One region of the Micromonospora sp. NPDC049559 genome, then DNA from elsewhere that is predicted to be linked to it. Evidence: riboswitches for the same ligand, from Rfam matches in the RefSeq annotation. Region 1 holds a riboswitch; each other region holds the start of a gene.
The links. A riboswitch is a leader RNA that binds a small molecule or an ion and turns the genes downstream of it on or off. The one in region 1 is predicted to bind cyclic di-AMP.

Region 1 (3,395 bases):
ACGCCGAGCCGATCCTGGCAGCACTGGCGGACCTGGCCCACCCGCTGACCCTCCCGCGCCGCCAGGGCCGTCCGCGCCGGCGGTGCGCCCGCAGCCGGGAGGACAAAACCGAACGGCCCCTCGACCACGGATTCCGTGGCGGAGGGGCCGTCAGTGTGACGGTCGAGCGGTCAGTCCGGTCGGCCGTACCCGACGATGCTGCCGTCGTCGATCTTCTTCATCCGGACGTGGTCCCCGGTGTGCGGCGCGTGCACCACGAACCCGCCGCCGACGTACATGCCGACGTGTGCGAGCCCGTTGTAGAAGACCAGGTCGCCGGGCTGCAGTTGCGAGCGGCTGACGTGCCGCATGGTGTTGTACTGCCGGGCCGCGTTGTGCGGCAGGCTGACCCCGACCTTCGCCCAGGCCGCGAGCATCAGGCCGGAGCAGTCGTACGTGTCGGGCCCGTCGGCGCCCCAGACGTAGCGCTTGCCGATCTGCGCGCAGGCGAACTTGGCGACGGTGAGCTGCTTGCCGCCGGTGTACTCGGTGGGGCAGAGGCCCAGCCGGAAGTTGCCGTCGCCGTTGCCGCCGACCTTGACCCGCAGCGCCTGCAGCCGGTCGACCTCGGCGTTGATCTGCTTCTTCTTCACCGCGAGCTCGGCGTCGGTCTTGGCGAGCTGGGCGATCAGCGCGTCCAGCGGCGCCTTCTTCGCGGCCAGCTGGTCCCGCAGGTCCATCGCGGCCTGCACGTCGTTGCGCTGCTCCTTGGCGAAGTGGGCGAGCAGTTCCAGCTGGTCGGTGAGCTGGGTCGGCGAGCCACTGCTGAGGATCGCGTTCACCGCGGAGGTGGTGTTACCCATGTAGGTGCGGGCGGCGAACTGGCCGACCTTGCCCATCGCGAGGTCCACCTGCAACTGCAGGGGCTGGAGCTGCTTGGCGAGGCCGTCGGCCTGCTTCTGCTTGGCGACCAGGTCCTCGTGCGTGGCGTTGTACTGCTCGATCACCGGCTCCAGCTTGTTCCAGGCCGTGTCGATCTGCTTCTCGATCTCGGTCACCGAGGGCTCGGCGACGGCGGGCGTCACGCCCGTGAGCAGGACGGCGATGCTGGCAGCTGCGGCGAGAGCAGCGGTGATGAGAGGCCGGCGCGGGCGCGGCGCGGCGATTCGGTGACCGGCGGAGGCCGGCTGGTCGAATCGCGGCCGCGGGGCGGTATGTGCCACCGGGGTCCGTACTCCTTCTTCCCCTGGCCGCCTACCGAGTTAGCTGACGGGTTCGGGCGGGAAGAGTTGCGCCCTACCGCAGGTTCGCGGATTCACCCCGATGTGGTCCTGGGTCCCCGGTTCGTGCTCGTGACGATTCGGCGGGTCGGGCCGGCCGCCCGGTTGGGCGAACTACCGACGGCTCGACGGTCACCAAGGTTAGGGAGAAGCTTTCTCGGAAAGCAAGCCGGCGCGGGGGGCAATTCGTTAGGTATATGCGCCGGTCGCGGAGGGTGCCGCTTCGCGAAGCTTTTTTTCGGCTTTGTTGCAGTCTTTGGCAGCTATTGACCAGGCCCGAGATGTCGGGTCAGGGTGAGGCGTAGGTCGATTCCCCATGGAGGTCCCATGCACCCTCCGAACGTCCCCCTCGGCAGGCGAATCCTGCTCAGTACCGCCCTCGTCGGCGCCGCGACGCTCGCGCCGACCCTACCCGTCCAGGCCGCGGCCACCCCGGTGGACAGCCGGCAACAGCTGTACGCCGCCGCGGCCGCCGAGTACGGCGTGCCCGAGGCCGTCCTGCTCGGCGTCTCCTATCTGGAGTCCCGCTGGGACGGCAACGCCGGCACCCCCAGCACCAGCGGCGGCTACGGTCCCATGCACCTCACCGACGCCCGCCACGTCGCCGGCCTGCCCGGCGGGGGCCACTACGACGCGGGCGAGGACCCGCGCGGCGACTCCGCCCGCCCGGCGCTCGCCGTCCAGCACCCCGAGGCCGACGCGCCGCCCGCCGCGGCGCTGCAGACCCTCGACAGCGCGGCCCGGTTGACCGGTACCGCGGCGGAGGCGCTGCGAAGCGACCCGGCCGCCAACATCCGCGGCGGCGCGGCGCTGCTCTCGTCGTACCAGCGGGCCCTGGCCGGACCGACCGGGAACGCGAGCGACCCCGCGGCCTGGTACGGCGCGGTGGCCCGGTACTCCGGCAGCGACAGCGCGGACGCGGCGGCGGCCTTCGCGGACGAGGTCTTCACCACCATCCGCGACGGCGCCAGCCGGACCACCGACGACGGACACCGGATCACGCTCGCCGCGCACCCCGGCCTGAACCCGGCCCGGTCCTGGCTGGACAAGCTCGGCCTGCGCGAGCTGGCCCGCCCGGACGGGCTGGAGTGCCCGCCCGAGCTGCCGTGCGAGTGGATCCCGGCGCCGTACGAGCAGTTCGGCGACGGCGACTACGGCAACCACGACCTCTCCGACCGGCCGGGCCGGCAGAAGATCGAGTACATCGTCATCCACGACACCGAGGGCAGCTACGCCGGCACCATCAACATGGTGCAGGACCCCACGTACGTGAGCTGGAACTACACGCTGCGCTCGGTGGACGGTCACATCGCCCAGCACGTCAAGGCCAAGGACGTGGCGTGGCACGCCGGCAACTGGTACGTCAACGCCAAGTCGGTCGGCCTCGAACACGAGGGCTTCGCCGCGCAGGGCACCTGGTACACCGAGGCGATGTACCGCAGCTCGGCGAAGCTGGTGCGGTACCTGGCGCTGCGGCTGGGCATCCCGCTGGACCGCCAGCACATCATCGGCCACGACAACGTCCCCGGCATCCTGCCCGGCAACGTCGGCGGCATGCACTGGGACCCGGGCCCGTACTGGGACTGGTCGCACTACTTCGACCTGCTCAAGGCCCCGTTCCGGACCCTCGGTACGCCCCGCACCGGGCTGGTCACCATCGATCCGGACTTCGCCACGAACCGGCCCGCCTTCACCGGCTGCGACACCGCCGGCGTACCGTGCCCGTCGCGCGGCTCCTCCTCGGTGATCCTGCACAGCGCGCCGAGCGCCGACGCCCCGCTCGTCAATGACCTGGGGCTGCGGCCGGACGGCACGCCGGACACCATGCACATCTCCGACCACGGGGCCCGCGCCTCGGCCGGCCAGACGTACGCGGTCGCCGACCGCCGGGGCGACTGGACCGCCATCTGGTACCTCGGTCAGAAGGCCTGGTTCCACAACCCGCCGTCGGCGCCGGCCGCGAAGTGGTCCACCGGCCTGGTGGTCACCCCGAAGCCGGGCCGGGCCACCATCCCCGTGTACGGCAGGGCGTACCCGGAGCAGGCCGCCTACCCGGCGGGCGTGCCGTACCAGGCGATCACCCCGTTGCAGTACACGCTCGCCGCCGGCCAGCGGTACGCCGTCGGCGCGGTGCTG
Region 2 (3,395 bases), on a different contig from region 1:
CGTCAGGGGCGGCTCAGGCCGTCGTGGCGAGGCGGGCGAAGGCGTCGTACTCGCGGTGACCCGGCCGGCCGTTCAGCAGGGCGAAGACGACGTGGTCGAAGCGGTCCACCGCGCGCAGCGCGTCGGCGAAGGCGTCGGCCACGGTGGACGGGTCGTTGCGGAACACCCCGCAGCCCCAGGCGCCGAGCACCAGCGTGCGGTGCCCGTACGCGGCGGCGACCCGCAACACCCGCGCGGCCCGGCGGCGCAGCACGGCCGGGACGTCGGCGGCGTCCTCGGGCTGGTTGCGCAGGATCGCCCCGAGGTTGGGCGCGGCCGCGGTGAGAAAGGACGTGCGGTACGGCCGGTCGAGCAGGGCGCCCCGGTCGTCCCGGAAGACCGGCACGCCCGGCGAGTAGACGACCCGGTCGCTGTAGCGCAGGTCGCGCTGGGCCCGGTGGTACGCGTAGAAGTCCGGCGCGGTCCGCAGGCAGGCGTAGAGCGCGGAGGCGCGGGCGAGGCTCTCCTCCTGGGCGCGCGCCCCGCCGAGGAATCCCCCGCCCGGGTTCTTGGCGGAGGCGAAGACCAGGCAGGCGGCGCCGGGACCGGCCCGACGGGCGGCCATCAACGTGGACTCGCCGGTCACCTCGCCGACCGGCGGGCCCGAGGGGGCGCCGGCCGGGGGCAACTCCTCGTCGGGCAGGTGATGCCGGGTACCGCCGACGGCGGCGGCCACCTCGGCGGCAATGTCGATCTCCGTCCCGTCCGGAGCACGGTAGCTCCCCCGCTCGGCGATCCCGACGGTCTGCCGGGCGATCTCGCGGAGCCGCCCGCTCACCGGCCCTCCCGTACGGCCGTGGTCGAATCTCGCACGCGGGGAGGCTACCCGGGCGGGCACTCCGGCCGACACGGATTTACCGCCGTCGTCCGCGCAGCCGGGGCCGATGCCCGTTGCGGTGCTGTGGCGCTGGCGGGGTCCGGATACGACGGAAGCACCGGCGGGTCGCGCCGATGCTTCCGTCGTGGGGAGGGTGACCGGTCAGGCGGAGTAGCCGCGCGTGCCGATCCAGTTGGCCAGATCGATGGTGGTCATCCAGTACGAGCTGACGCCGTTGACGTAGGCCGGATCGGCGATCTGCACGGTACGGCCGTTGTCCCGGTAGCCGACCACCGTCAGGTAGTGACCGCCGTCGTAGCTGTGCCAGCCGCCGTCGGTGTCCGTGGCCGAGCCGACGATGTTGGCGACCACCGCGTAGCCGTTGCTGACCGCGTGCACCACGTCGGCCTGGAGCTGGTCCATCTGGGCCGGGGTGGCGCCGTCGTTCGGGATCGCGGTGGTCGAGTAGAAGTTGCCGCCCAGGACGTCGTTGAGCACCCGGGTGGTGTCCTCGGCCGAGTTCGTACCGTTCATCGTGGTGCCGAGCGCGGCGGCGATGGCGTCCTGGCTCTGCGCCTTGCCCCGGGCGCTGAGCGCGATCCGGGTGGCCCCCGGGCCGCAGTACCAGCCGTTGATCTGCGCCTGGTAGTCGTAGTCGAGCACCTTCGACGCGGGCGGCGCGGGCTTCGCCGGCGCCTTCGCGGCCGCCGGCTTGGCCGGGGCGGCCTTCGCCGCCGGGGTGCTGGTCGCCGGCTCGGGGGCGCTGGTCGCGGGCGCCGCCGCGCCGGCTCCGGCGCCGCCGTCGAGACGGAGCGCCTGGTCGTTGCTGTGCGCCAGGTCCGCCACGGAGACCGCGGCGGCGTCGTGGCCGGTGGACGGCGTACCGGTCTGGGTCACCAGCAGGCCGGTGGTGAGCGCCGCGGCGAGTGCGGCGGCCGAGCCAGCCGCCACCCGGAAGCGGGTACGGGTCATCGCTTGCTTGAATCGCGGGGTAAGGCGGTCTTTCATCGGTCCTCCACAGATCTGCCGCGGTCCGGTGGCGCGACGCGGCCCGGGCGCGCGGACGGGGTCCGGCGCGGACGGCGCTCGCGGCACCGAGATCGAGAACGGCGTTTCTGCCAGGCCAGCTTGGGGTGGACGCGGCGCGGTCCACGTGGCGGACCACGGGAACCCGCTGGTCGTCCCCCGCCCCCGGTACGCGGTTCGGCTCAGATCACCACGGCCGGCGCCCACCGGTCGGTGCCGGGGCGCGCCTCACCCGCTCCGCGCGTGGCGGAGCCGTGGGGTGTCCAGGTGGATGCCGGGTCGTCGAGCCCGGCGGAGCCGTACGAGGCCCAGGGGCCGCTGGCGTGGCCTAGCGGTCCAGGGTCTCCGAGCCCGCTACGGGCGCGGGAATCGGCGGTACGGGCACGGCACGACGGGGAGATCGGGGGGTCGGGCGGGAGCCCGGGGGGAACTGCACGAGGTGTTCTCCTTCCGATACCGCCTACCGGGTTAGCTGACGGATTCGGACGGGAAGTCGCCCTACCCTCTGGCCACTGGCCCGAGGGATTCACCCCAGACTTACGGTGGGTCCCCGGCTCGTCACAGCACGACTCGGCGGGTCCGCCCCGGCGCCGCCCCTGTGGCGACCAGTCACCGGACCGGACGGGCCGACACTACTGAACGGCTTCGTCCCGTGCCAACCCCTCCTGAGCAGCCAAAACCGTGACCCACGCCGCTTTGGGCGGGGCCGGGAGAAGCCGAGAACCGGGCATTCCGGCCGTCACGGTAGCAGCACGGCCGGAAACGCACCGTGATCAATCAGCGGGAGAGGGCCTCCGCGCGGCGGGCGACGACGGCCTCGGCGAGGGCGCCGGTCTCCTCGTCGGTGAACCGGCGGGTGCCGTCGGCGGTCGCCGACATCACCACCGGGTAGATCTTCCGGATGAGGTCGGGGCCGCCGGTCGCGGTGTCGTCGTCGGCCGCGTCGTAGAGCGCCTCGACCGCCAGCTCGGCCGCCTCGGCGGTGCTCAGGCCGCGCCGGTAGAGCTTCTTGAGGGCGGACTTCGCGAAGATCGAGCCGGAGCCGATCGCGTCGTAGTCGGACTCCTCGTTGATCGAGCCGGCGACGTCGAAGCCGAAGATCCGCCCGGGCCGCTCGCCCTCACGGGCGGCCGGGTCGTAGCCGGCGAAGAGCGGGATCGCGGCGAGCCCCTGCATGGCCGCCCCGAGGTTGTTGCGCACCATGGTGGCGAGCCGGTTCGCCTTGCCGTCGAGCGAGAGCATCGAATACTCGATCTTCTCGTAGTGCTCCAGCTCGACCTGGAAGAGGCGGATCAGCTCGATGCCGATCCCGGCCGTACCGGCGAAGCCGACCAGCGAGTACCCGTCCGCCGGGTAGACCTTCTCGATCTCACGGCTGGCGATGAGGTTCCCCATCGTCGCCCGGCGGTCGCCGGCCACGACCACGCCCTCGGCGGTGGTCAGCGCGACGATCGTGGTCGCGTGCGGGGCCAGGTCACCGGCGTAGCCGACCGGCAGCGGTCGCCGGCCCGGC
Region 3 (3,395 bases), on a different contig from region 1:
GTCAACGGCTGGACGGTCACCTGGACCTATCCGGGGGACCAGCGGATCACCAGCGCCTGGAGCGCCCAGGTGACCCAGTCCGGCGCGCAGGTCACCGCCACGAACGTCGCCTGGAACGGCAGCCTGCCGGCCGGCGGCAGCACCGAGTTCGGGGTGCAGGGCACGTACGCGTCGAGCAACGCCGCGCCGACGGGCTTCGCGCTCAACGGCACCCCCTGCAACGGGGGCGGTCCGACCGTACCGCCGACCACGGCCCCGCCCACGAGCGCGCCGCCGACCACGGCCCCGCCCACGACGGCCCCGCCCACCACCGCGCCGCCGACGACCCCACCGCCGGCCGGCTGCGGCTCGGCGGCGTTCTGCGACGGCTTCGAGTCCCAGACGGGCACGGTCCCGTCGGGCAACTGGGGACTGAACTACCCCGACTGCCAGGGCAGCGGCACCGCCTCGATCGACAGCGGCACCGCGCACCAGGGCGGCAAGTCGGTACGGATCTCGGGCACCGCCGGCTACTGCAACCACGTCTTCGTGCGGGCCAACCGGGACCTGAGCGGCCTCGGCGCGGTGCGGTACGGGCGGTTCTGGGTCCGCCACACCACGGCGCTGCCCGCCCAGCACGTGACCTTCCTGGCCATGCGGGACGCCAACGACGGCAACCGGGACCTGCGGATGGGCGGCCAGAACGGGGCGTTGCAGTGGAACCGCGCCTCGGACGACGCCACGCTGCCCGAACAGAGCCCGGCCGGGGTGGCGCTGAGCGTGCCGCTGGCCACCAACCGGTGGAGCTGCGTCGAGTTCATGGTGGACGGGACGCAGGGGCGCCTGCAGACCTGGGTGGACGGTAGCGCGGTGACCGGGCTGACGGCCGACGGTACGCCCACGCACGACGTGGACTCGCAGTGGCTCGGCCGGGCCAACTGGCGCCCGAGCCTGACCGACCTGCGGATCGGCTGGGAGAGCTACGGCGAGGGCGCGGACACGCTCTGGTTCGACGACGTGGCCGTGGGCGGCGCCCGGATCGGCTGCTGACCACGCGGTCGTGGTCCGTCACCCGCTCGGCGCGGGTGACGGACCACGATGGGCGTTCCGGATCAGACCACCGAGAGGTGTACGTGGTTCGTGTGGTCGCTGGACGGGTCCCCGTTGCCGCTCTGGTACGCCTTCCAGCCGCTGCTCGGCAGCCAGATCTGTTTGAACCAGATCACGTACAGCACCCCGAGGCGGTTCGCGTTCTTCACGAAGTACGCCGCCAGGTTGTTGCCGTACGTCTTGTCGCCGCCGGTCGCGACCCCGCCGAACCCGTTCTTCTGCGCGGCGAAGTCGCAGGCGCGCCCCTTGGGGTGCTCGCCCGAGCCGCCGTTGCGGTGGCAGGAGACGAACCGGGTGAAGCCCGCCGCCTTGGCCTCGTTCATCGCGTGCAGGGTGCGGGGGGTGATGCAGCCGGAGGTGGTGGGATCGTTGACGCTGCACGACTCCTTGGGCCAGGAGCCGTCGGCGTTGCGCGCCGCCGGCTTCGCCGAGGAGGAGCTGGCCCCGCTCACCCCGGCGCTCGGCCCGCCGCCACCGGCCAGGGCGAGTGCCCGCTCGGCCTGCTGCTTGCGCTTGGCCATCTGGTCGAGCTGGCGGCGCTGCTCCCGGATCTCGGCCTCGACGGCCGCCTTCGCGCGGGTCTCCTGCTCGCGGGTGTCGAGCAGCGCCCGCAGCGCCCGGTCCTCGTTGCTGGCCACCGCCGAGAGCGCGGTCGCCCGGTCCAGGAACCCGTCCGGGGAGTCGCTGTCGAGCAGGGCCGAGACGGGGCCGAGCCGCCCGGTCCGGTACGCCACCCCGGCCAGCTGGCCGATGTTGCCGCTGCGTACGGTCAGCTCGGCGGCGAGCTGTTCCAGGTGGGCGTTGAGCTGTTGCTGCCGCTTGGTCGAGTTCTCCAGCGCGGTCTGGGCGTCGAGGAAGCCCTTGCTCGCCGCGTCGAGCTGTTCCCGCAGGCTGGCGGAGCCGCCCTCGTCGTCCGTGGTGGGGGCTGCCACGAGCACCGGCGCGGCGGTGGCCGTACCGGCCGGCAGGCCGGCGATCCCGAGCGTGACCGCCACGGCCAGCAGGCCGGCCAGCCGCGCGTACCTTCGTCGTGCAGATGCCAGCGTTGGCATGGACACATCCTTCCGTCAGCCGCCGACCGGGTTAGCTGACGGGTTCGGGACGGAAGATCCCTACCGCTGACGCGGATGCACCCCGGAAACGTGGTTCCCCGGCTCGCGCGAAGCGATTAGGCGGCGGCTCCCGCAGGCGCCGGAAGGCGCCACCTGGCGGAAGCCGGGGCCGAGCCTACCGGCCCCGCCGGCCGGAGGCAGGCATTGGCGGGTCGAAGACAAAGATGAATGCCAACATAACCGCGCAATGCGGACAGAGATTTAAGGGTCCGCTAAAGGGTCGCCCGGGTCACGGGTTCACGAGTCACCGGTTCTCCGGGTGACCGGTTCTCAGGTCACCAGTTCTCCGGGCGGCAGTCGCCGGCGGCGGCGCGCGGCTCGACCTGGAGGGTGGCGTGCGTGATGTGGAAGTCGTCGGTCAGCGCCGACCGCGCGGCGGCCAGCACCGCCCCCACCTCCGCGCCGGCCCTGAGGGTCAGGTGCGCCGAGGCCACCTCCATCCCGGAGGTGAGCGTCCAGACGTGCAGGTCGTGCACGTCCGCCACGCCCGGCACCGCCGAGAGCCGGGCCTGCACGGCCGGTACGTCGAGGTGTTCGGGGGCGGCCTGCACCAGGATGCGTACGGCGGCCCGGCCGAGCCGCCAGGTGCGGGGGAGGATGAACAGGCCGATCGCCACGGCGACCACCGGGTCGGCCCACCACCAGTCGGTCAGTGTGATCACCACGGCCGCGGTGATCACCCCGGCCGAACCGAGCAGGTCGCCGAGGACCTCCAGGTAGGCGCCGCGCAGGTTGATGCTCTCCTCGGCGCCCTCGCGCAGCAGCGCGAACGCGACGACGTTGGCGAGCAGGCCGATCACGGCCACCACCAGCATCGGCCCGGCGAGCACCCGGGGCGGCTCGGCGAAGCGGCGTACCGACTCGACGAGCACGGCGAGCGCCACGCCGAAGAGCAGGACGGCGTTGGCGAGCGCCGCCAGCACCTCCAGCCGGTAGAGGCCGAAGGTGCGCTGCGGGTCGCCCGCCGCGCGCCGCGCCGCGGTGATCGCCGCGAGCGCCATGCCGATGCCGAGTACGTCGGTGAACATGTGGCCGGCGTCGGAGAGCAGGGCCAGTGAACCGGTCGCCAGAGCGGTGCCCGCCTCGACCAGCATGAGGGTGCCGAGCAGCGCGAACGCCACCCAGAGGCGGCCCCGGTGCCGCCCGGCCGCGTGAGCCCCGTGACCACCGTGGCCGTGTCCGATTCCCACCAAC

Region 2: another riboswitch for cyclic di-AMP. It lies ahead of AB0J86_RS16270 (C39 family peptidase); the one in region 1 lies ahead of AB0J86_RS02030 (NlpC/P60 family protein).
Region 3: another riboswitch for cyclic di-AMP. It lies ahead of AB0J86_RS14815 (hypothetical protein); the one in region 1 lies ahead of AB0J86_RS02030 (NlpC/P60 family protein).

What each region holds. Positions count from the first base shown of each region.
Region 1 covers NZ_JBFAPK010000001.1:451,144-454,538, forward strand. The annotation lists gene dcd (dCTP deaminase) at 1-48, shown strand, start outside; gene AB0J86_RS02030 (NlpC/P60 family protein) at 171-1,064, opposite strand; cyclic di-AMP (ydaO/yuaA leader) riboswitch at 1,216-1,355, opposite strand; gene AB0J86_RS02035 (peptidoglycan recognition family protein) at 1,587-3,395, shown strand, end outside.
Region 2 covers NZ_JBFAPK010000012.1:173,360-176,754, forward strand. The annotation lists gene AB0J86_RS16265 (TIGR02452 family protein) at 14-817, opposite strand; gene AB0J86_RS16270 (C39 family peptidase) at 1,019-1,864, opposite strand; cyclic di-AMP (ydaO/yuaA leader) riboswitch at 2,325-2,468, opposite strand; gene prcB (proteasome subunit beta) at 2,660-3,395, opposite strand, start outside.
Region 3 covers NZ_JBFAPK010000011.1:23,073-26,467, reverse strand. The annotation lists gene AB0J86_RS14820 (cellulose binding domain-containing protein) at 1-1,029, shown strand, start outside; gene AB0J86_RS14815 (hypothetical protein) at 1,092-2,141, opposite strand; cyclic di-AMP (ydaO/yuaA leader) riboswitch at 2,146-2,274, opposite strand; gene AB0J86_RS14810 (cation diffusion facilitator family transporter) at 2,477-3,391, opposite strand.